Regions from separate parts of the Shewanella sp. SM21 genome, predicted to be linked through region 1. Evidence: predicted binding sites of a transcription regulator. Region 1 holds the regulator's gene; each other region holds the start of a gene.
The links. The regulator sigma-54, encoded in region 1, starts transcription at its own class of promoters, with help from an activator protein. The targets are predictions, from matches to a motif close to GTTGGCACGNNNNTNGNNT.

Region 1 (8,060 bases):
TAGACATGGTAGACAAATCACAACTGCGCCAATGGGGTTGTAAAGTTATCGACATTGAAAAGTCAGCCCTAGACAATCTTTATCAATATGTTGATTCGGCTGAATTTGCAGAGGCTTGCGAGTTGATCCTCAACTGCACTGGCAAAGTGATTGTCATGGGAATGGGCAAATCGGGCCATATCGGCAATAAGATTTCTGCCACCCTCGCCAGCACAGGAACGCCAGCATTTTTTGTGCATCCGGGTGAAGCCAGCCACGGCGATCTGGGTGTATTGGCCGATAACGATGTGATTTTAGCGATTTCAAATTCCGGTGAGTCGAGTGAAATCCTCACCTTAATGCCGGTCATCCAACGTATGGGCGTGCCTGTTATTGCGGTAACGGGTAAACCCGAATCGAATATGGCGCGATTATCTAAAGTGCATTTATGTATTGAAGTCCCAGAAGAGGCTTGCCCACTTGGACTTGCCCCAACCTCAAGTACCACAGCAACCTTAGTGATGGGCGATGCCATCGCCATTGCGCTACTACAAGCTAAAGGCTTTACCCGTGATGATTTTGCTATGTCCCATCCTGGCGGTGCATTAGGACGTAAGTTGCTGTTAAAAGTCTGCGATGTCATGCATAGCGGTGATGACTTACCGCTCGTCAACCACGATATTTGCATCACAGAAGCTCTGTACGAAATCTCCAAGAAAGGCTTAGGCATGACGGCGATTATCGATGATCAGCGCAAGCTGGTTGGTATCTTCACCGACGGTGATTTACGCCGCGTTATTGATGCCGAAGTGAATTTACGCACGACGCCCATTGCCGATGTGATGACCCGTAACTGCGTCACGATCACAGATAATGTGTTGGCCGCCCAAGCACTGCAAGTGATGGACTCAAAAAATATCAACGGATTAATTGTTATCGATAAAGATCGCCATCCTATTGGCGCTCTTAACATGCTCGATATGGTAAAAGCAGGAGTCATTTAATGCCACAGCAAGGATTTTACGGCCCAATCAGTGATGATGTGTGGCAACGCGCGCAAAAGATTAAACTGTTAATCTGTGACGTCGATGGGGTGTTTTCCGACGGCCGTATTTACTTGAGCAATAGCGGCGAAGAGCTCAAAGCCTTCCATACTCGCGACGGCTATGGCGTGCGATCACTACTCACCAGCGGTTTCAACCTCGCCGTGATCACAGGACGTCAATCTAAAATCGTTGAAAACCGTATGACAGCCCTTGGTGTTACCCATATTTACCAAGGCGTAGACAATAAGTTCGAGCCCTATGAAGCATTGCTCGCACTTTATGGTGTCACCCCAGAAGAAGTGGCTTATATCGGTGATGATATTGTCGATCTCCCCGTGATGAATGTCGTCGGTTTAGCGGTCAGTGTTGCTGACGGCCACCCCTATGTACGCCAACACGCCCATTTTGTGACTACGCTCAATGGTGGCCACGGTGCACTGCGTGAACTCACAGATCTGTTACTCCTAAGTCAAAATAAATTCACTTCGGCCCATGGAATGAGTATATGAGTCGTGTGACACTCGCGATTATCGCTTTTTTTGGAACCGCACTAGCGCTTTACTGGCAGGTCCAGAACAAACACAGCGGTGATTCCGATAACAGAGTAAAAGATCAAAATACCCCAGATTTCATCGTTGAAGATCTGCGCAGTGTTGAGTTCAATGAGCAAGGACTAGTGAATAGCCGTGTGACGGCGAAACACATGGAACATTATGATTCAACGAATCAAACTTTCTTTACTCAACCTGTTTATCTTGTTTATCCAGACCAAGGTAAAGCACAATGGCAGCTCAGGGCAGATCAGGGCAAGCTAAACAAGGAAACTGGCAAGGTTGTATTAGAAAATAATGTTATTATCGATGCCATTAGCCCAGAAGAACCGATTCAGACCTTGTCCACCAGTTATCTGGAACTCGATCTCAACACTATGATAATGACCTCTGACCGTACCATTTACGTCACAGGGAAAGATTTTAATATTCAAGGCCAAGGCCTTTATGCCGACCTCAACGCGCAAGAAGTGCAATTGACCAGTCAGGTAGTAGGAACATATGAAGCAAAATAACGTATTACTTGCCAGCCTAATGCTAATTATGAGCATGAGTGCTTTCGCGAAAGTGGGCGACTTAAAGCAAGAAGTCAAAATTAAAGCTGTGAGCCAAACTGCGGATATCAAAAACAACCAGATCATCTTCTTTGGTCCGGTGGAAGTTACCCAAGGCTCAATAAAAATCCAAGCAAATGAACTGCGTGCATTTTCCGCTGAAGGTGAAAATAGCAAAACTTTAGTCGCCACAGGCAACCCTGCTACGTATAGCCAGATATTAGACGATGGCCGTCCTGCATCGGCGAGCGCGAAAGAAATTCGTTACGATATGGCAAGCCGCACCTTAACTCTGAAAGGTATGGCGTCATTAGATCAAGCGGGTAGCCAAGTTACAGGCAATTTAATCCGCTATAACATGATTCAACAGAAATTGATGGCCGAGAGTACTGGCAGTGGTGACGATCGCGTGATCACTATTATTCAGCCAGAAAACTATCAAGATGATGCTAAATCAGATGCTCCAGCGGATAAACCTGTAAAAAAGCAGGACTCTAAATGACCCAAATCACCTTAAGAGCACAAAATCTGGCAAAAAGTTACAAGAGTCGCCAAGTGGTTAAAGACGTCAGTCTGACGGTAAAAACCGGTCAAGTCGTTGGCCTACTCGGTCCAAACGGTGCCGGTAAAACCACGACCTTTTACATGGTTGTCGGGCTAGTGAAGAGCGATAAGGGGCATATCTTTATCGACGATGATGATTTAACCGCAGATCCTATGCATCTGCGTGCCCGCAAAGGCATAGGTTACTTACCGCAGGAAGCCAGTATCTTTCGTAAGCTAACTGTTCATGACAACATCATGGCCGTACTGCAAACTCGTAAAGAACTTAAAAACGAAGAACGAGAAGAAGAACTAGAACATCTGCTCGAAGAGTTTCATATCACCCACATCCGTGACAGCCAAGGCATGTCATTGTCGGGTGGCGAACGTCGTCGCGTCGAAATTGCGCGGGCTTTAGCCGCTAATCCTAAGTTCATTTTGCTCGATGAACCGTTTGCCGGCGTCGATCCTATTTCGGTTATCGACATCAAGAAGATTATCGAACAACTCAAAAGTCGCGGCCTTGGCGTACTGATCACAGACCATAATGTCCGCGAGACATTAGATGTATGTGAACATGCTTATATTGTGAGTCACGGAAACCTGATTGCCGAAGGAACTCCAGCAGAGATCTTAGACAATCAGCAAGTTAGGGCTGTGTACTTAGGTGAACAATTCAGGCTATAGTTAATCGAGCGAAGCCAATGGAGGCAATTTATACCGCCATTGGGCTTCACTCAAAATGATAATAAGCGACCTCATCCAACAATAATAACGTAGGGATCAGCGGTAACATGAAAGCGTCACTCCAGCTCAAACTGGGTCAACAGTTAACCATGACGCCACAACTACAACAGGCTATACGTCTGTTGCAACTGTCGTCATTAGAACTGCAGCAAGAGATCCAGCAAGCATTAGATTCTAATCCCCTTCTCGAGCTGGAAGAGGATCAATTCGACGCCACTAAAACCCCTGTAAACCAAACGCTATCCGATACGGATTTCAGTGAATCTAGCACTCTGCCACCAGAAAAAGACAGCTCCACCATAGATACGGCAGAGTCGCTAACCAAAGAATCCATGCCCGATGAGCTCCCCATGGACACCACATGGGATGAAGTGTTTACCGCCTCCCCAAACTCAGGCCCCGGCGGCAGTCGTGAAGACGATATGCCCTTCCAAGGCGAGACCAGTGAAGGTTTGTACGAACACTTAGAATGGCAAAAAAACCTCACGCCGTTTTCTGAAACCGATTTAGCCATTGCCACCGCCATTATTGATGCCATCGACGATCAGGGCTATCTCACCCAAAGCACTGAAGAAATTCTCGAAGCCATGGGCAATCCTGAAGTTGAGCTTGACGAAGTCGAAGCCGTACTCAAGCGTATTCAGCATTTTGATCCCATAGGCGTTGCCGCCCGCGATTTAAGTGAATGCCTGCTGATCCAACTGTCGCATTTCGCCGCTGATACTCCCAACCTAGAAAACGCCCGTATACTGATCAAAGATCATTTAGATCTGATCGCCGCCCGTGATTTTAGGTTATTGATGCGTAAGACTAAATTAAAAGAAGATGAATTAAGGGATGGTATAGCACTTATCCAAACCCTCAATCCTCGCCCAGGTTTGTTGATCACGCCCAATAATGACGAATACGTTATCCCAGATGTGTCTGTGTCGAAGAAAAATGGCCGCTGGGTCGTTGAGCTTAATCCTGACTGCATGCCAAAAATCAATGTAAATCAACATTATGCTTCTATGGCACGCAGTACCAAAAACCAAGCCGATAGCCAATTTATTCGCGGCCATCTGCAAGAGGCTAAATGGTTTATTAAGAGCTTAGAAAGCCGTAACGATACTTTGCTTAAAGTTGCTAATTGCATAGTGCAATATCAGCAAGGTTTCTTTGAGTATGGTGAAGAAGCCATGAAGCCTATGGTGCTTAACGATATTGCCGAAGCGGTAGAAATGCATGAGTCCACCATCTCACGGGTCACAACTCAAAAATACATGCATACCCCTAAGGGACTTTTTGAACTAAAATACTTCTTCTCTAGCCACGTCGGTACTGACGATGGTGGTGAGTGCTCATCCACAGCAATCAGAGCCTTTATAAAGAAACTGGTGGCAGCGGAAAACCAGAAAAAACCATTAAGCGATAGTAAGATGGCACAACTTCTGGCAGAACAAGGGATCAACGTAGCCCGCAGAACCATTGCGAAGTACCGAGAGGCTATGCTTATTCCACCTTCTAATCAGCGTAAAAGTTTATAACCTACAGTGGATATCGGAGGACGTTTCTATGCAAATAAACCTAAGTGGACACCATGTCGAAATTACCGAATCGTTACGTGCATATGTAGAAGAAAAGTTTTCAAAACTTGAACGCCATTTCGAACAGATCAATAATGTGCACGTTGTGCTCAATGTTGAGAAAATGCAACAGATTGCCGAAGCGAGAATAAACCTCATAGGTGGTGAAGTTTTTGCTACTTCAGAGCATGCTGACATGTATGCCGCTATAGACGCCCTGATTGACAAGCTTGACCGTCAGGTTATTAAACACAAAGAGAAGTTAACAAAACACTAATAATGGAACTTTGTACCATACTGCGGCCGGAGTGCACTACCTGCGCCACTCCGGGCAGCAAGAAAAAGGTACTGGAACTCATCAGCGACTTAGTCGCTGCCCAGTACCCGACCCTCTCATCTCAAGAGATATTCGAAAGCCTAGTGGCGCGCGAAAAGATGGGGAGCACAGGTATAGGTAACGGCATCGCCATTCCACATGGTCGACTAGCCGATATAGATCAGCCCATTGCCATACTAATTAAGTGTGAAGAGCCGATAGCATTTGATGCTATCGATAAGCAACCTGTTGATATTTTATTTGCACTACTGGTGCCTGCAGACCAATGTCAGCAGCACTTAAGTACCTTGTCTTGCATGGCCGAAAAGCTGAGCGACAAGCAAATATTAAAGCAATTACGCAAGACGCATGATGAAACGGAACTCTATCAGGTAATCACTGGATGAAACTGGTCATAGTGTCGGGCCGCTCAGGCTCAGGCAAATCTGTCGCCCTTAGGGTACTCGAAGATCTCGGCTATTATTGTGTCGATAACCTTCCCTTGCCATTGATTGGCAGTTTGCTTGAGCAACTCAAAGGCAGTAACGATCTCGTCGCCATCAGTGTCGACGTGCGTAACATGCCTGAGCAGGATAAGGTCTTAGTAAAACAACTCGCTAGCCTACCTCCAGATACTGAGTTAACGAGCTTCTTCCTTAACTCCAGCGATAAAATTCTGCTCAAGCGTTACAGCGAAACCCGCCGTTTGCATCCTTTGTCGAAGAGCCGAGTCTCTTTGCAAGAAGCGATAAAGCTGGAGGGGAAACTGCTCGAGCCTATGTCAAAACTGGTCGATCACTACATAGATACGTCGAATTTGAATATCTATGATTTAAGCGACCAAGTCAGACAAATTCTCCTTGGTAGTGTCGATAAAGAACTCGTGATCAACTTCGAGTCCTTTGGCTTTAAGCACGGAATGCCCACCGAAGCCGACTTTATGTTCGATGTGCGCTTCCTGCCCAATCCCCACTGGGAGTTGGCGCTGCGGCCATTGACTGGCTTAGATGAACCCGTAGCTGAGTTCTTAAATCGTCAACCACTGGTTAATAAGTTCATCTGGCAAATCGAAAATTTACTGGAGACTTGGCTGCCGCACCTCGAGCGTAACAATCGCAGTTATTTAACGGTAGCCATTGGCTGCACAGGTGGACAGCACAGATCGGTTTACGTCGCAGAGCAATTGGCCAAACGCTTTAGTAACGGTAAACATAAAGTTTATGCCCGTCATCGAGAGCTCAATAATGCCAAAACTTGAACGTCAGATAACCATCTGTAATAAGCTCGGTTTACATGCCCGTGCCGCCACTAAGTTGGTGGTACTGGCTTCCGAGTTTGATGCGACCATCACCTTAATCCAAGGCGATAAACAAGCATCGGCCGCCAGTGTACTTGGCTTACTGATGCTTGAAACTGGCATGGGTAAGACCATCAAGCTTATCGCCGAAGGCCCAGATGCAGAGCCGGCTCTCGATGCCATTTGTGCCTTAATCGACGCTAAGTTTGACGAAGCCTGTTAGTTTCACTTCACACTAAGCACTTCATCGTTAGTTTCACTTCATGTCTAGTTTAAAAAACTTGCCATTCACACATGGCAAAACATTTGTCGCTCGACGATACAAGCCACAGGCGATTACACTAGCGGTCATTGCGCTGGCGCTGGCCTTAACCTTACCTTAGCCGTCTTAATCTGTGTCATCGACTGACGCTTAGTCACCGTAAAATCCTAGCCCAACACTAAGATCTCAAACCAATTTGCCGCACAATGGAGGACAAATGCCCGTAGATAATGCAGAAAACGATCACACCGGACATAGTCTTGACCAGTTAAACCAAGCGCTTAGCAGCGGCATGTTCGTACACGTGCGCAATATGCTGCAAAAAATGGCCGCCTCAGATATCGCGCTGATCTTAGAATCATCACCGCCAAGTGCCAGACAAGTATTGTGGCAGCTCATCGATCAGGAACAAATAGGCGACATACTCGATGAGTTGAGTGAAGAGCTCAAAGACCCACTGATCCGCAGCATGAGCCCTGAGCGAGTCGCGAAAGCGACAGCAAGCATGGACACCGACGATCTCGCCTATATTCTGCGAAGTCTTCCCGACGCCGTTTACAAACAAGTGTTGCAGTCGATGACGGAGCAAAATCGCCTGAGGGTAGAACAAGCTCTATCTTATCCAGATGAGACCGCCGGCAGCTTGATGAACACGGATACTGTCACCTTAAGACCCGATGTGAATATCGATGTGGTGCTGCGCTATCTTCGGCAAAGGGGCAACCTACCCGACACCACAGATACCTTATATGTGGTCGACAAACAGGACAAAGTCCTTGGCGGTGTTAGGCTGGCAGATCTGCTGACTTGCGCGCCAAGCACCACAATTCGCAATATCATGGATCCCAATATTCAAAGTATTCCGGTGAGCATGTCCGACAGCGAAGTCGCGCAGAAATTCGAACGCAATGACTGGGTATCGGCACCTGTCGTCGACAGTGATGGTAAGCTGCTCGGGCGTATCACAATCGATGACGTAGTCGATGTTATCCGCGAAGATGCTGAACATTCCATGATGGGTATGGCGGGGATGGACGGAGATGAAGATACCTTTGGTCCTGTACTAAAAAGTACCCTACGTCGCTCGCTCTGGCTCACCATAAACTTATTCGCCGCCCTGCTCGCATCGTCGGTCAGCAATATGTTTGAAGGCACTATTGAGCAATTTGCCACTATCGCCATCCTAATGACGATTGTCCC
Region 2 (8,060 bases), on a different contig from region 1:
TTCCCAAGAACTGCAAAATATTCCTAAGTTCCGTAAGTTTGGGGGCTATACCGCGTATATTGAGGGCTGGGGTTTATATAGCGAATCTTTCCCAAAAGAAATGGGACTCTACGCCGATCCTTACTCTGACTTTGGTCGTCTAGCAATGGAACTGTGGCGTGCATGTCGCTTAGTCGTTGATACCGGTATTCATGCCAAGAAGTGGACCCGCGAGCAAGGCATAACCTATTACGTGGACAATACGCCAAATGCTAAATCGGATGCGGTGAAAATGGTTGAACGCCATATCGTCATGCCATCGCAAGCGACAGCTTATAAAGTAGGTATGATTAAACTACTAGAGCTAAGACATAAAGCAGAGCAACAGCTTGGCAGTCAATTTGATATCCGCGACTTCCATACGCTAGTACTTTCTAACGGCGCATTACCACTGGATGTGTTAGAGCAACAAGTCGATCTCTGGATAGCCAGTAAGAAAAAGGCCTAATGCACTAATGCTTTAATGCCTAAGTGCTTAGCCGTGAAGCACTGTTAACTTGCTTCACGACTAAAGCGACATAAGTGAAAGTCTTAAGCTGCGCCCAATAAAAAAGCCACTCGAAAGTGGCTTTTTTATTGGTACCATTATCCCGTTAGATAACAGAACCCTTCTCACTGTGGGTCACTATATTTGTTGCATTAATATATGCTTTAGCACTTGCCTTCACATCATTTAACACACAGTTGCGACTTTAGGGTACAGGGAGACAAAACTTGTGTTCAAGGCTGCAAACCATCAATAAAAAAATTACCTCAGCGATAAGGCTGAGGTAAACCAAAAACTAGGATGATGGTTTAAAGAGCCAACATTGTTTTAGTTCTCAAACTTCTGTTGGCTGTGATCCAAAACTGCATTAACGCCGACCTGTATACAAAAATTGAAAGGGGTCATTTCCAATAAACGTATAGGACTCAGATCATTCCGAATCAACTGTTACCATTGTATTCAATTAAGAACAGAGTTCAAGGATGTTATAAAAAAGTGCTTTAGTAACCCCTAAAAAACCATCAACAAATGTACTCATTAACTCAACCTAAAGTATTGATTTTAAATGACCAGAAAAGTACCTGCCCAATTTAAAACCACATAAGACTGCTTTTGAGAACAATGTTTCCTATTTTACTGACGTTTACTGAATAATTCGACATAGGGAGCATCCCAATACGGTGGCGTTCCTATGTGATCTTTGATGAATTCGATAAAAGAACTAACCTTAGGTGCTAAGTGCTTACGACGGGGATAAACCGCCTGCAATGGCAGATGGTGGGTCAATTGCCAATCCTTCAGTAAAGGCACTAATGTCCCTTTGGCAATTTCATCTTCCATCAGATAACTCGCAAGATACACAACTCCAAGACCACTGATTGCAGCAGATTTTAATGCAGGCGCATTATCCACCCTGAAATTACCCGATACGCCAATTTCACAGTAGTCATCACCCTTCTTAAATTGCCACATGCTGTGCTCGTGCCACTCGCCTTGATAGACCAAACAGTTGTGGTCAACTAGCTGCTCAGGTCGAGTTGGCTCGCCATGTTGAGCAATATAGCCAGGCGAAGCAACTAACAGGAATTGGCACTTCATCAGAGGTCTAGCAACCATGCCAAGCGGTAATTGCTCAGACATAGTTAACAGTAAGTCTAAGCCTTCGCTCACGACATCCACTTTATGGTCCAGTAAGCTCACTTGTAGCTCAAGCTCAGGGTGTTTTGCCATAAAAGATGGCAACGCAGGAATGATATGCATCACCCCAAAGGATTGGGAAATTCCCACCTTAAGCACGCCGCGGGTCGCATCATTTAAGTTATGCACGCTGGCTATCGCTTGTTCAGCGTCACGTAGCAATTCTTCACCTTGCAGATACAGCAAATGCCCAGCTTCAGTCAAACTTAAGCTGCGGGTGGTACGTTGAATTAATTGAACACCAAGTCTATGTTCAAGATCGGCGACTTGTGTACTGACCTTAGACTTAGAGATCCCAAGCCTTCTTGCGGCGGCACTAAAACTACCTGCTCTGGCCACATGAGTAAAAATCGCAATAGGTTCTAACAGTTCTAACATGGAAGTCGCCTTAAGCTGTTTACGACAATGATATTAACTTTCGGTGAGCAGCTATGGTTAGCGTAATCATCGCTTAAAATAACCATAGCATTGATATCTCGCATCAAAATGATATAACGCAGAGATTTAGACCGAAAAAGTCCACTAAAGTAGGGGGTTATATCTGACTGATATGCCAGCTTTTAATTATATTTTAAGAGTATACCAAATATTCGTCTCTAGACTGTAACATTCCGAACTAAATCGCTGCAAGCCTAGCCTATTAAGCCACATCAACTTAGCCATAAGGGTTGTCGCCACGATTAAACCGTAGCCAATAAAAAAGCCCCTAGTCGATAAATTGACTAGGGGCGTAGCATTCAAGTTTGACTCATGCACAAGGAGATAGAAGTTATTGCAGTTAAAACTAAGGGCGATTCGCAAGAACTATTCACGCAGTTCCTTGGTTGAGTTTTGTGTCAACACATAAGGTGCTAGTTCTGGCACTTCTTGGCGCAATTGATTTTCAAGCACTAACAAATTTTCAAATCGGTCGCACAAACGGTCAGCCTTAGCTTCTAATCCCTTAGATTGGCTCTCAATTTGTTGCTCAATATCTTGGCCTAAATTGTCCATTTTTTTAGAGAAGGTATCCATCTTGGCTTCAAAATTTTCACCGCCACCAGACATGATTTGGCCACCTAAGTTCATCATAATTGCGCCAATTGAATTCTGGACAATTTGTTCCATTTCCTGCTCGAATTCATCGTTAAATGTACTTTGCATCGAGTCTTCAGTCGCCCCTAAATAGAAGCTATCACCATTCTTGTAAGCCACTGAGTCAACGCGTTTTTGAACGCCAGCCATCATTTCATCAAATTTTGCACCAGCGGCATCACCCATTAAAGGTGTTAAGGCCATACCAACCGCTTTGGAAGCAAGAGATACTGCCTCATTCACCAGTTCAATCACTTCTGGCACTTGAGTCGAAACTTCATCGGCATATTGAGTAACCAATTTTTTCTGCTTGTCGGTTAAGTTAACTTGCTTACCTTCCACAAATAACTTGTCAACTTCGATACGATACTTTTCTGTGCCCTTCTCGCTCATGACTAATTTTTTAGGCTCAACCATAACGTCATAATTTAAGGCGACTTCACAGCGTTCATCTATTTTTGGCTCTGTTTGTGCTTGCGCCAGCTGTACGCTAGATGCTCCTAAAATCACCCCAGATAATGCAAATCCAGTTAATAACTTATTTAATTTCATTTTTGTTCGTCCTTTAATCTGAATAATTCGATAAACCTAAACTACTGAATAGCTTATAGCAGGAGACGTGCCAACTTTATAACAATTTGATTATGTTGAATTTTGAAAAGTTAGCACTAAAAGGTCATTAGCGAAATTCGCTAACATTTAGTCTAATAGTGCTAATAAAAACGAGAGATAAGACTAGAAAATAGAACGACCGAGACGCTGACTGAGATGCTCAAGCATCGCAGTGCCCGCAAGTGAGTTGCCATTATTATCGAGTTCTGGCGACCATACACAAATCGACAGTTCTCCAGGGATCACGGCAATAATACCGCCGCCGACGCCACTTTTACCTGGCATACCAACACGATAAGCAAACTCACCAGCACCATCATATAAGCCTGAGGTTGCCAACAGAGCGTTAAGTTGCCGAGTTTGCACTTGAGAAATAAGCTCAGTCCCTGTGATACTTTTGCCGCGATTAGCCAAATACAACATGGCCTTAGACAAGTCAGCACAATTCATCTTCAAGGCGCAATAATGAAAATAGGTGCGCAGCACAGTATCAACATCACCTTGAAAATTACCAAAGGACTTCATCAAATAAGCGATAGCCGCATTGCGCGCACTATGCTGATATTCTGAATCTGCTACTTGTTTATCGAAACACACTTTATCGTTTTGGCTTAATTGCCTGACTAACTCAAGCATTCTGTGTTTAGGTGCACCTAAACGACTCTGCAATAAGTCCGCAATCACTAACGCGCCAGCATTGATAAATGGGTTGCGCGGCTTGCCACGTTCTAACTCGACTTGTACTAAAGAGTTGAATGAATGACCCGAAGGTTCTTTGCCAACACGGCTCCAAATTTCGGCTTCTTCATATAAAGTTAACGCTAAGGTTAAGCTGAAAACTTTGGAGATACTTTGAATCGAAAACGGCTCAAGGTAATCGCCCGCACCTAAGGTTTCGCCATCAACAGTCGTGACGGCAATGCCTAATTTGCCAGCATCAACGCTGGCCAGTGCGGGGATATAATTTGCAACCTTTCCTTGGCCGAGCAAGGGTCGAACTTTCTCGACCACTTCCTCAAGTAATGCCAACTCGGGCATTAACCCCACCAAATGTCGTACAGTTCGCTAACTTCAACCTGAGACACTTTTTGGGTCGCCCAGAATGCCTTAACTGCAGCAATATCTTCTTCGGTACATTTACCAATCGTTTGGGTGGCGATAATGCCTTCCCATTCGATGTGGCCGCCGCCATGGAAACCTAATTTACGGGTTTCGATCACTTCATCGATGAATTTATCTACAGTTGCATCGATATCGGCTTCAGATACTGATGCATCAAAAGTCCAAGCCATATCGAAACCTAACTCTTGGAATTCATCAACGCGCATTTTCTTACGTAAACGACGGCTACGATTAGTTGCCATAGTGATTTTCCCTTTTGTGTTTAAAATTAGCTAAAATTGAGTTCGTGATTAAGCGATACGCTCAAACATCAGATCCCATACACCGTGACCCAGTCTATGGCCGCGGGCTTCAAACTTTGTCAATGGACGATGATCAGGACGCGGCACCACACTGCCGTCGGCCGACTGGTTTTGATAACCCGGAGCGGCTTGCATCACCTCTAACATATGCTCGCTGTACTCTTCCCAGTCAGTGGCCATATGGAACACACCGCCAATTTTTAGCTTGCGACGAATCAGTTCGGCAAATTCAGCTTGTACGATGCGGCGTTTATGGTGACGTTTTTTATGCCAAGGATCTGGGAAGAACAATTGCACTCGGGCTAATGAACCGTCAGCAATCGCATGTTCTAATACTTCCATGGCATCGTGATGATACACACGTAAATTAGTCACACCAGCAATGGCGGCATCACTGAGGCAAGAGCCTACACCCGGTTTATGCACTTCAATACCAATGAAATTTTGCTCTGGTGCATCTTTAGCCATTTGTACTAAAGAGGCGCCCATGCCAAAGCCAATTTCCAGCACAGTATCAGCTTCACGACCAAAAACGTCGCTTAGTACCAATGGCACTGGGCTGTAATCTAAACCCATTGTTGGCCACTGGCTTTCAATAGCGTGTGCTTGGCCTTTGGTTAGGCGACCTTCTCTCAGGACAAAGCTTCTGATCTTGCGCAGATACTTGCCTTCTTCATTAAATTCAGCGGTAGTGACTTCGCTCATTTTTGCCTCGTCTAGTGGACAACACCATCATAAAAGAAGGGCATTATCCAAAGTTCAACATACAGTGCAAGCACTAATGGGGCGAAAGTATACCAAGATTATTTAAGAGTGCGAATTTAGCAGCGATTTTTAGCTTTAGATCCCTTGCCAACTTATCTTTGACGCTTGTCTAAGAAGATAACTGCCGCTACACTGCGCCGATGAAATCTACAGCCTCCTTCGCTACACGTATCGTCTCTTGGTACGACAATCACGGTCGTAAAACCCTCCCTTGGCAGCAAGATAAAACCCCATATCGCGTATGGGTTTCTGAAATTATGCTGCAACAAACTCAGGTTGCGACTGTTATTCCCTATTATCTTAAATTTATGGCGCGTTTCCCCGATGTGTTAGCACTTGCTAACGCGCCAGACGATGAGGTATTACATCATTGGACCGGCCTTGGCTATTACGCTAGGGCGCGTAACCTGCATAAAGCAGCCAAAATAATCCGCGATGATTATCAGGGATTATTTCCAACACATTTTGAACAAGTGCTCGCCCTACCCGGCATCGGTCGCTCGACGGCAGGCGCAGTATTGTCATTGTCACTTGGGCAACATCACCCCATTCTCGATGGCAACGTAAAACGAGTATTAGCAAGACATGGGGCAATAGCAGGTTGGCCAGGGCAAAAGACGGTTGAAGAGCAACTTTGGCAACTGACGGATGCCTTCACACCGCAGCAAGATATTCAGAAATATAATCAAGCCATGATGGATATCGGCGCCAGTATTTGCACTCGTAGCAAACCTAACTGTGCCGCTTGCCCTGTAGCGATTGATTGCAAAGCTCAACTGATTGGCAGACAAACCGATTTCCCTGGCAAAAAGCCTAAAAAAACCATACCAACCAAAGCGGCGTGGATGTTAGTGCTGATGCAAGACAACCAAGTCTTTCTAGCTAAACGTCCGCCAGCGGGAATTTGGGGCGGGCTCTGGTGTTTCCCTGAATTCGCTACCCAAGCCGCCCTTGAAACTCATCTTGAAGAGCAAGGGTTTGATGTGCAGCAACTCGAATGGTTAACTGGCTTTAGGCACACATTTAGCCACTTTCATTTAGATATTCAGCCCATGATGCTTAACTTAGATAAAACTCACGGCGATAAAACCCTCGGCAATAAACAGAGCGTGGGCGCTGTCATGGAACAAAACCAGTCTCTCTGGTATAACATAAGTCATCCTTCCAAAGTGGGACTCGCCGCCGCCACCGAGCGCGTGCTAGCCAATTTGGGATCACTCGTTCAATCCGCAGTCAGTAAGGAATAATCATGGCGCGTACAGTCAATTGCGTATATTTAAATAAAGAAGCCGACGGCCTAGACTTTCAACTGTATCCAGGTGATTTAGGTAAGCGCATTTTTGATAACATCAGCAAAGAAGCTTGGGGCCTATGGCAAAAAAAGCAAACCATGCTGATCAACGAGAAAAAACTCAACATGATGAATGTTGATGATCGTAAATTTCTTGAAGAACAAATGACCTCTTTCCTATTTGAAGGTAAAGATGTTGAAATTGAAGGTTTTGTACCAGAAAAAGACCAAGATTAATTCTGGTAGTTAGTCGGCCCTAAGTATAAAGCTTACAAAAAAGCGCCTTTCGGCGCTTTTTGTTTATCTAATGGCAGAATAAAGAGTTACTTACGCACACCTTCAACCACTAGATCTAACTCAACATGGCTAGATGCTGGACCTAAATCCATCTTGATACCGAAATCTTTCATCGCAAAGGTGGTTGTGCCCGTAAAACCGGCACGGTAGCCACCCCAAGGATCCTGACCTTCACCCACAGCATGGGCCTTGATCGCTAATGGTTTAGTCACACCATTTAAAGTTAAGTTACCGTTAATCACTAAATCGCCATTTCCTTTATCTTCCACCGAAGTAGATGCAAAGGTCGCTTTAGCGAATTTGCCAGTATTAAGGAAATCTTCACCGCGAATATGTTTGTCACGCTCAGCATGGTTTGAATCGACACTTAATGTATTCACTGTGACATTCACTTTCATCGCAGTTGGTTTAGCCGCATCGTAGCTAAAATCGCCGCTAAAATCATTAAAACGCCCCACCACATAGCTATAACCTAAGTGATTCACTTTAAATGTAATAGAAGCGTGAGCGCCTTCATGATCAATCACATAGTCAGCAGCTGAAGCCGCCACAGGAGCCAATAGAGATACACCAATCAGTGCGCTTAACAGTTGCTTTTTCATTGTATTATCCTCGTTTAAATTTAATTATTCTAAGTAGGGTAGTGTCTTTATCGATAAAGTGATGTTTTAATGCGCCCGCCGCGTGAATAACGACCAGCGCGATCAAGCAGTAAGCCGCATACTGGTGAATATCACCCGCGATATCAGCTTGGTTTTCAAACAAAAGTCCCAATCCTGGTAGTTCAAACCAATCAAACACCCAGATACCACGGCCATCTGCGGTTGAGATTAAAATGCCAGCAGTCATGATGACAAAGAGCAAGATATAAATA
Region 3 (8,060 bases), on a different contig from region 1:
TGGCCTTCAATGGATTTGCAAAAAACATCGACAGCCAATACTGCTCAATTTGATACCTTATTAGGTATTGCTCAGGACAAGGCTGGACACCTCTGGACCGCAGATATGGGGTTAGAATTAGGCCAAACAAGGATTTGGGGATTCAACATTAAGGACGGCAGTCTATATAAACAAATCGTCCTACCACAAGCTCTCGCGCCTAAAGGCAGCTTTATGCAGGATTTGGTTGTCGACTCTCAAAAAGGCTGGATTTATTTAGCTGATATCGCCAACCCTGGCCTCTTAGCGGTGCGTATCGACGATGGTCATACAATACGTTTTTCAGGTCATAGCTCGCTGCAGGCCGAAACGGATGCAGTAATGAACATAGATAACAAAACAACATTGTTTAATGGCAAAGTCGCCAGTGTAGCGGTCAATCCAATCAGTTTATCTGCCGACGGAAGTACACTCTATTATGGTGCAATGAATGGCACTCACTGGTATCAGTTATCGACTGCAGCTTTACAAACAGGCAATAATGATAAAATTATCGCCACGGTAAAATTAGTCGGAGCCAAGCCTGTATCAGATGGCGCAGCAACGTCCAAACAAGGTAATCATTACTTTACCAATTTGAACCACAATGCCATTTCCATGCTAGATAACAAAGGCACACTAACAACAGCGGTCAGTTCTCCACTACTGGATTTTCCAGATAGTGTGCAATTTGGTGAAACAGGCTGGTTATATATTTCAGTGAATCAATTGCATAAAGCAAAAGCCTTTAATGGAAAAGCCGAAACAGCCAAACCGCCTTATCGCATCATGCGACTCTGGACCGGTGAGGATACTGCTGCGGGTCAATAACACCTTAGCTGCAACTGCAAAGTTGCAGCTTATATTTGCAGTATGAGTTATATCGCAACTGGTATTTACGTTGATGTGAGTCTTTGGTTTAACTCGAAAGCGTCTAGAAATGAGTTAGGTGTTGATTGTGCAAACTATCAATGCCTCTTATTGTTACTGGCACAGGTCAATATTGAATGGTGAGATAATTTTTGGAACAAGGAACAAGGAACAAGGAACAAGTTCAGTGAAACTCAATCAACCTTCTAAAAATGCATTTTATATTCAAACTCTGAGTACTCAGTACCGACCTCTATTATGGCTGTTTGCTGCTGGGTTATTACTGCTTGGTTTACTCTGCGCCAGAGCAACCTATTTACAACCCGATCCGATACTACAGCTCGTTCTCGGCTGGGTAACACTGTTTCTATTGTTACCCGTGTTACCGACTGCGTTTGTTCAGCAACAGTGTTGGTTAGATGCTGAGCAACAGCAATTGTGGCTCGGTAAAGGTTTATTCAATGGGAGGTATATGGGATTGTGGCGGTGGCGTTCCTATGCCTTTTCGGACATCAAAGCAGTGCAACTTTATCAGCTGCAAATCACCCGCTGGCATCAGATCAGCCGCAATCGCCAAGCGGAAGATACTGTCCAACATTATCTGGCTTATTTAGAATTGCACCAGCCCAACGGTGCTCAATTGATATTGGGTGACAGTACTGATAGAAAGGAATTACAACAAGTTCTACAGCAATGTGCGCAGGCAATAGACTGTAAATTTCAGGATTTTAGTAACACCACTCAAAAATCACTTCCCAAAGGTAGTGAATTTAATTTCATGCGGGTACTGGTTCTGCTGGTTATATTTATTTTGTTGAATATTTTATATTTTTTGTTCGTTCTATAAATGCCCAGTCATCCAGCCTAAAAAGTTAGGCTGGATGTCCTCCACAACGATCACTCATCTTGCTCTGTGGTTTCCTGATAAGGAACAAACACTTTTAGAGATGCTGGCTGGACTTCAATAGTGAGATCCGCTGGCTCAAATACTTCACCATCAATCACATATTTACACTTAGGCTGGCTGCTGATGGTGACCTTTTTAGCATGTGCATGATGGACTTTACTTGCACTCGCTTGTTGATCTCGCACATTTTTATTGCCTTCTTTTACCCATCCTGCAATCGCTAATTCAGCGAGGCTAAGCAACTGCTCTTTGGGTTCATCGCCAGCATCCAACAAAGTAATGTCGAGCAAACCGTCGGTCATGTTTGGTTCGCCATCGCCCTGCGCCAACACGCTGGTAAACGGTGCGGCATTGGCAACGATTAGGCTATGGGTCGTCAATGTTGTGGGTTTTGCATCATCTAAGCTGAGCTGGATGGTTAAAGTGATATCGGCATTCACTGCGCGCCATAAGCCATCGAGGTAGGCAAACTGGCCGAGGGCATTTTTACGCTCACGGTTTGCGGATTCAATCATTTGTTGCTCAAACCCTATGCCCACAAGCAACAACACTAACGCCTCATTACAACGCGCGGTATCAATGGCTTGGCAATGCCCTTGAATAATATTATCCAGCGCCTGAGAGATAGGAATAAGCTTACTGCCTAAACCAAAGAGGGCATGGCTGAGGGCATTAGTTGTGCCAAGAGGAATGATGCCTAAGACGATATCCGTATCAACGATTTGAGAGGCCACTTCAGTCACAGTACCATCGCCACCACAGGCGATAATGATATCAGCGCCTGCATTACGGGCTTGCTCGGCGAAGATATTTGCAGTTTCGTCTGCTGTTGTGAGTTTTAAAGTCAGGTCAAAATAGGCTTTGAGTTCATCTTTGATTTGCTCGCTGTATTCTTGCCATTTCCCGCCACCAGAGACTGGGTTGGCGATAATCCACGCCACTTTGTGGATGTTAATTTTCCCTTGACTGAGCATGCGATCGAGCGCGCGTAATTGCCATTTGTTTAAGCCAGCGGTTTTGCGAATTTGCTTTATCTGCTGCAGTACTTCGGCGAAGTGCTGTTGTTTATCTTTACAAACCAAATAAGCGGCGAGTACCAGCACTGAGCGGCCACGACCCATAGCACAGTGGATGAGTACCTGTTTATTGGCGCGCACTTGGCGGTGCAGCCAGTTAACGGCTTGATTGAGTTGGGCGCTGGTCGGTACGCTATGGTCGAGGATGGGAATATTTAAATACTCGATATGATCTTCAAATTGCGACCAATCTAAGCCATCAAATTCAGCGGTGACATCCAGAATGGCAGTGATCTTATTGGCTTTAATCGTTTCCAGATCTGCGGAAAAGAGTCTACAGCCGAGATACAGATGTTCATCAATCCTCTGCATGGGGGGTACTGAATCGTATTTTCTGGCCCAGTGGTTATAGAGTCGACTGCCTAATAAAAAGGGAATAAAACCCCAACGAATATACCAAGGGATAGTGCCATCTTGGCGTTTTCTAAAAATACTGGCGAGATTAAACCAATAGGCTGAACCGACTAAAAACAGTGACAGACTTGTCCATGCACAAATGAAAGTGAGCAGGGGAGAAGTGTCTGTTACTGCAAAATAGGCTAACAATACTGCACCTGCAGTGTACAAATATTTGATGTGGATCTTCGTTAGCATGCAAGCCCTCCAATGCCATTGTTCTTGGTTAAAATCGTTGCACTTGAATGGATAGATGTCGAGATGAGAGATGCAGAAATGAGCGAGTCTAAACTAAAAGGGTGGCAGTAGACGAGTCTATTGCCATCCTAAAGTCAGGTTTGTTTAGCACTTAGTATCTTTAGCTTTAACACCTTCTTTGACTTCTTCACAGGCATCTTCGATGGCGTTACCTGTATCAGTCATTACTTCATCGATTTTTTCGCCCGCGTCTTCGGCTTTGTTATCACTACAGGCCGTTAAACCTAGGGCGAGTAATAATGCGAATGCTGCACTTGTCATCAGGGTAAATGGTTTCATATCTATCTCCTTTTCTAAAAAAATTATAGTCGCGGTGATTTACCCTTAAGGGCATTGATCAGCAGAGAAATCACTAATAACACAATAAATATGAAGAAAATGATTTTCGCTATTCCCGCCGCTGCGCCAGCAATCCCAGCAAATCCTAACAACCCGGCAATCACGGCAACAACTAGAAATACTAATGTCCAACCTAGCATAATAACCTCCTGCCCTTGTATTAATCCTTCTCATGACCGTTTGTGTCACTTGTAAGGTAACGGCTAATGGCTCTTACTTGATTGCGATCTTAATGCCAACTTTAAAAATTTTAAGTAGTTAATTGATTTTAAATATAATTTAAATCATTTTATTTAAAATGGTGTGAGTGAATTAAAAGAGGGGTAGGCAATTTTTACCTAAGCTTCGGTAAGAGTTTCAGCCTAATACGTTGAATCAAAGACTGTGAGCTGATGTCGTTCATAAGTAAAGACAAATAAAAGCCGACACTGTGAGTTTGTGTCGGCTTGAAGATATTATGATCTTATAATACAAGATGATAGGAGCTAAATACGTTTAAAAACGATTTAGCGGTTTCCAGCGCTGCAGGCTAACTGGAATGCTCGCGCCTTGGGATAACAGCAAGTTAATGCGGGATTGATATGCTGCGCCCACCATTAAATGTTTGGCTAAATCCACCGCATTACGGGCCTTATAGTCATCTAAATAACTGCCTTTCGCCCAAGCATTAAATGCGCCGAGCGCTGGGCCTGCCCAAATTTGGTAATCCATTTCGCGGCCGATTTCGCCTGTGTTTGACCAGCGGCTAGACAGACCCAAATACCAGCGGAAAATCAGCGCCATCTTACGTTTTGGGTTATCTAGTGCACGCTCGATTTGCTTAGGATCGCGCTCGTTAAAGTGGGCGACAGTGCCCGCCCAAATATCATCGAGTGATGAACGGAACACTTGCTCTTCGAGCTTTTTACGCTCGTCCGCAGGGATGGCATCAATCGAATCGTAACGGGTGTAGATCTCATACAGCTTATTGGCGCGCATCGGGAACAGAGTGCCGCGCTTAACCACTTGTAATTTCACGCCCATTTCGAACATATCGGCGGCAGGCGCCATAGTTACATCGGCCATTTCTGTGGTGGCGAGTAACTTACGAGTGTGTTCACTCGCGCCCGCTTCGACGCAGGCTTGGTTGATTGAACCTGTGACGATAAAGGCCGCGCCCATGTTGAAGGTGGCTAATGCTGCATCGGGTGTGCCGACGCCGCCGCCAGCACCTACGCGGATAGGCGTTTTGTATTGATACTTAGCTTGGATTTCATCTTTAAGCGCCAAAATCGTCGGTAATAGCGTGACTAATGGACGATTGTCGGTATGGCCGCCGGAGTCGGCTTCGGCTGTGATGTCGTCTGCCATGGGCACCAGTAATGCCATCGCCATTTGGTCTTGGCTGATAAGGCCGTCACTCACTAATTGCTGGAGGATTTTGGCCGGCGCCGGCTCCATAAACTTAGTCGCGACTTCGGTGCGGCTGATTTTAGCGATGACTTTGTTGCCAATGACTATCTCGCCATGTTCGTCGCGGCTCAAACCTGCTGTGCGGTAATAGACGATTTGCGGCGTTAAGCCTAAAAATGCCGAGGCTTCGACCGTGCGCACTTTATGTTTTAAGAATAACTCAACACTGCCGCGCTCTAATGCGGGCTCGCTTGGGCTGTGAATTAAGTTAAAGGCATAAGGACCATTAGGCAGCGCCGCTTGAATGCGGGTAATGGCCGCTTCAACGCGGGATGGAATTAACCCCGCCGCGCCAAACGAACACAAAATGCCCGCTTGGCCCAGCGCGATAACCAGTTCTTCCGAGGCAATACCGTTGGCCATAGCGCCAGCGTAGTAAGCGTATTTAACCCCGTGTACGCGGCGAAAATTACTATCGCCTAAACTTTGGGTGCCAAGGGCAGGGGCAAAGGCGCTGACAGGGTGCGAGCCCAATGGCGCTTGGCTGTCACTTGTGGTCACTTCAGCCGTTTGCGCTATGCCTAAGCCTTTTTCACTGTGATTGACTAAGTAGCAGGCTTGACTTAAATCTTTGAGTTTTTTGCCTAATGAGTCGATATCAAAGCTCAGCTCTGCATCGTTGACTTGCCACGGCCAAGGGCTGAGTTTTTCGTTATTGCTATTGTATTGATCGAGAGTATGGCTAGTCATAGGTGTTCTCATGTTATCAGTGCCGCCCTGTGCGATGTGGATAGCCAAGGCGGCGCAACTATTTGTTATTCGTTATTTGTTATTCGAGATTAGCGTCTTTCTAACAGCGTAAACTCGCTAGGCTTCTTCAATACAGATGGCGATATCTTTAACTTCATAAATCCGCAGGCCATCTTTACTCAAGTTGGCATCGCCCATAATGATGCGTTTGCCATTGTCGTCTGTCACGCTGGTAATGTGCACATCCAGCGACATCTGCTTGTTTAATGGGTTAATTTGGCCGCGATATTTCCATTTGATATCCGATAAAATCTGCCCAAATTTAGGATTGTTAAAGCCCGCGCCAAGGTCTTGGTCAATCGCATAGGTTTGCATCAGCTCGATAATGGCTTCAACCCCTAATGAGCCTGGCATTACCGGATCTTGATGGAAGTGGAATTGGAAGAACCAATCACTCGGGTCAATGGTGCGCTCGGCGTATAAATAGCCAAGGCCCGCTTTACCGCCGGCTGTTACGATTTCAGCCTTGTCGATAAAGTTAAGTTGACCGCCCGCTAAACGGTAATGCGGCTGACCTTCTGGCGCGTTAAAGCTGCGATGCTGTTTATCTAACAGATTGATTTGGCTATCGGCGACTATGCCATTTTGCACATGCCAAGGTTGAGTTGTCTTGCCGTTGTCTATGCCAAGTTGGTTTTTCAGCGCATCGCCCTTGAAGTAACCAAATACCGCTTTACCTTGGTAGAAAGGCTCGCCATCGCAGCTTAACTCGAAGCTGAAATTCTGAATAATGTTGCTGCCAGCAATCACAGTCGATAACAGACGTGAGTCGTTCACTATGGTTTTGCCGCGTAAATCCACGTGGCGCAGCAACTTACCGCTACCGTCTAAGTTACGGAAGAACAGCTCTTGGCCGGGGAAGCCCAAGGTTGTGCCCATATAGCCCGAGATAAAGCCGTTTGGCTGCAGTGATATTTCCATTAGCACTGAATAGGGCATCACGGCGTGATGACTGTTTTTATTGTAATACCAAGCATTTGCAGGCACTTCGTATTCGGCGATACACGAAGAAGGCTTTTTCAGCTCGCCGCGTTTGCCGTCAATCGCAATGACGCGGGTGGTGAGCTGTAAATCACCGCAAGGCGTGCGCGGTGGAATAAGGCCGCGATAGATGCTGAAATCAGGGCCGAAGCAGTTTTCGATATCACCCGTGGCAAATTCGAACATGTGATACGGCGTGAACGGCAGGGTATCGGGCACGCGGTTGGCGTACTTTGAATCCGCTGGCGCAATCGGCGCAGGCACATGCTTAAGCGGCACTACGCCTTTATTGGTTGGCGCAGTTAAATCAGGCAACTGTGCCATCAGTGGCGCCGCTAACGATACTGATGTTGTTGAAACCAACGGCGCAGCCGAAACAGCATTTTTAGCTACATTTCTAGTCGTATTGTTAGCTGTGCTGTTGGCATTATCCGCGAGGTAGCGGGTGCATTCGGCTTCTTCTTTGATCATCACCCCAAGGTTTTGGAAATCCACTACCACTTTGCCATTGAGCAAAATATCGATATTCGCCTTAGCATACGGGCGCGGGCTCATACCGATTTCGGTGATTTCCATGCGATAGGTGAGCAGGCCAGATTGCGGCAAAACTTGACCGCGACAGCGCACTTTTTGTGACGCATTTTCGAGCGGTTGAAAACGACCATCTTTAACTCCGAGGTGCATACCAATATGCAGCATAAAGAATTGCAGTAATTGACCACAACCTTCGGCCATTAATGACCCCGCCATCACTTGGTCGCCCTTGAAATGACACGGGAAATACCAATGATCAGCTTCGAGCTGCTTATGGCCTTGAACTGAGCCTAAGCCCCACGCGCCGCCATGCACCTCAAGATTGCTGACCTGTTCAATCATCAGGAATTTTTCGGATGCAAAACATAGTGAGGGCTGCAATCCATATTGGGCTTGATGCGTCGCATGGGCGCCGCCAAAACAGCCACCGATATCGGCGCCGAGCAGTTTATGGATTTGGCTGTAATCAAATTGGTTTT

Region 2: L5L94_RS06960 (YggN family protein) is a predicted target of sigma-54. The motif match lies at 3,406-3,424, and genes of this name have one in related genera.
Region 3: L5L94_RS00580 (DUF1328 family protein) is a predicted target of sigma-54. The motif match lies at 4,086-4,104, and genes of this name have one in related genera.

Annotation. Positions count from the first base shown of each region.
Region 1 is NZ_JAKKRL010000018.1:21,463-29,522, reverse strand. Features, by position in the region: gene L5L94_RS19485 (KpsF/GutQ family sugar-phosphate isomerase) at 6-983, shown strand; gene kdsC (3-deoxy-manno-octulosonate-8-phosphatase KdsC) at 983-1,534, shown strand; gene lptC (LPS export ABC transporter periplasmic protein LptC) at 1,531-2,091, shown strand; gene lptA (lipopolysaccharide transport periplasmic protein LptA) at 2,078-2,632, shown strand; gene lptB (LPS export ABC transporter ATP-binding protein) at 2,629-3,360, shown strand; gene L5L94_RS19460 (RNA polymerase factor sigma-54) at 3,468-4,946, shown strand; gene hpf (ribosome hibernation promoting factor) at 4,975-5,262, shown strand; gene ptsN (PTS IIA-like nitrogen regulatory protein PtsN) at 5,265-5,708, shown strand; gene rapZ (RNase adapter RapZ) at 5,705-6,559, shown strand; gene L5L94_RS19440 (HPr family phosphocarrier protein) at 6,546-6,821, shown strand; gene mgtE (magnesium transporter) at 7,078-8,060, shown strand, end outside.
Region 2 is NZ_JAKKRL010000004.1:174,818-182,877, reverse strand. Features, by position in the region: gene L5L94_RS06970 (DUF885 domain-containing protein) at 1-487, shown strand, start outside; gene L5L94_RS06965 (LysR family transcriptional regulator) at 1,160-2,101, opposite strand; gene L5L94_RS06960 (YggN family protein) at 2,528-3,349, opposite strand; gene glsB (glutaminase B) at 3,533-4,447, opposite strand; gene L5L94_RS06950 (YggL family protein) at 4,447-4,773, opposite strand; gene trmB (tRNA (guanosine(46)-N7)-methyltransferase TrmB) at 4,822-5,538, opposite strand; gene mutY (A/G-specific adenine glycosylase) at 5,739-6,845, shown strand; gene L5L94_RS06935 (oxidative damage protection protein) at 6,848-7,126, shown strand; gene L5L94_RS06930 (YceI family protein) at 7,213-7,788, opposite strand; gene L5L94_RS06925 (cytochrome b) at 7,793-8,060, opposite strand, start outside.
Region 3 is NZ_JAKKRL010000001.1:141,390-149,449, reverse strand. Features, by position in the region: gene L5L94_RS00600 (major royal jelly family protein) at 1-849, shown strand, start outside; gene L5L94_RS00595 (hypothetical protein) at 1,076-1,735, shown strand; gene L5L94_RS00590 (diacylglycerol kinase family protein) at 1,786-3,465, opposite strand; gene L5L94_RS00585 (hypothetical protein) at 3,610-3,804, opposite strand; gene L5L94_RS00580 (DUF1328 family protein) at 3,828-4,004, opposite strand; gene pfaD (eicosapentaenoate synthase subunit PfaD) at 4,360-6,006, opposite strand; gene L5L94_RS00570 (beta-ketoacyl synthase N-terminal-like domain-containing protein) at 6,124-8,060, opposite strand, start outside.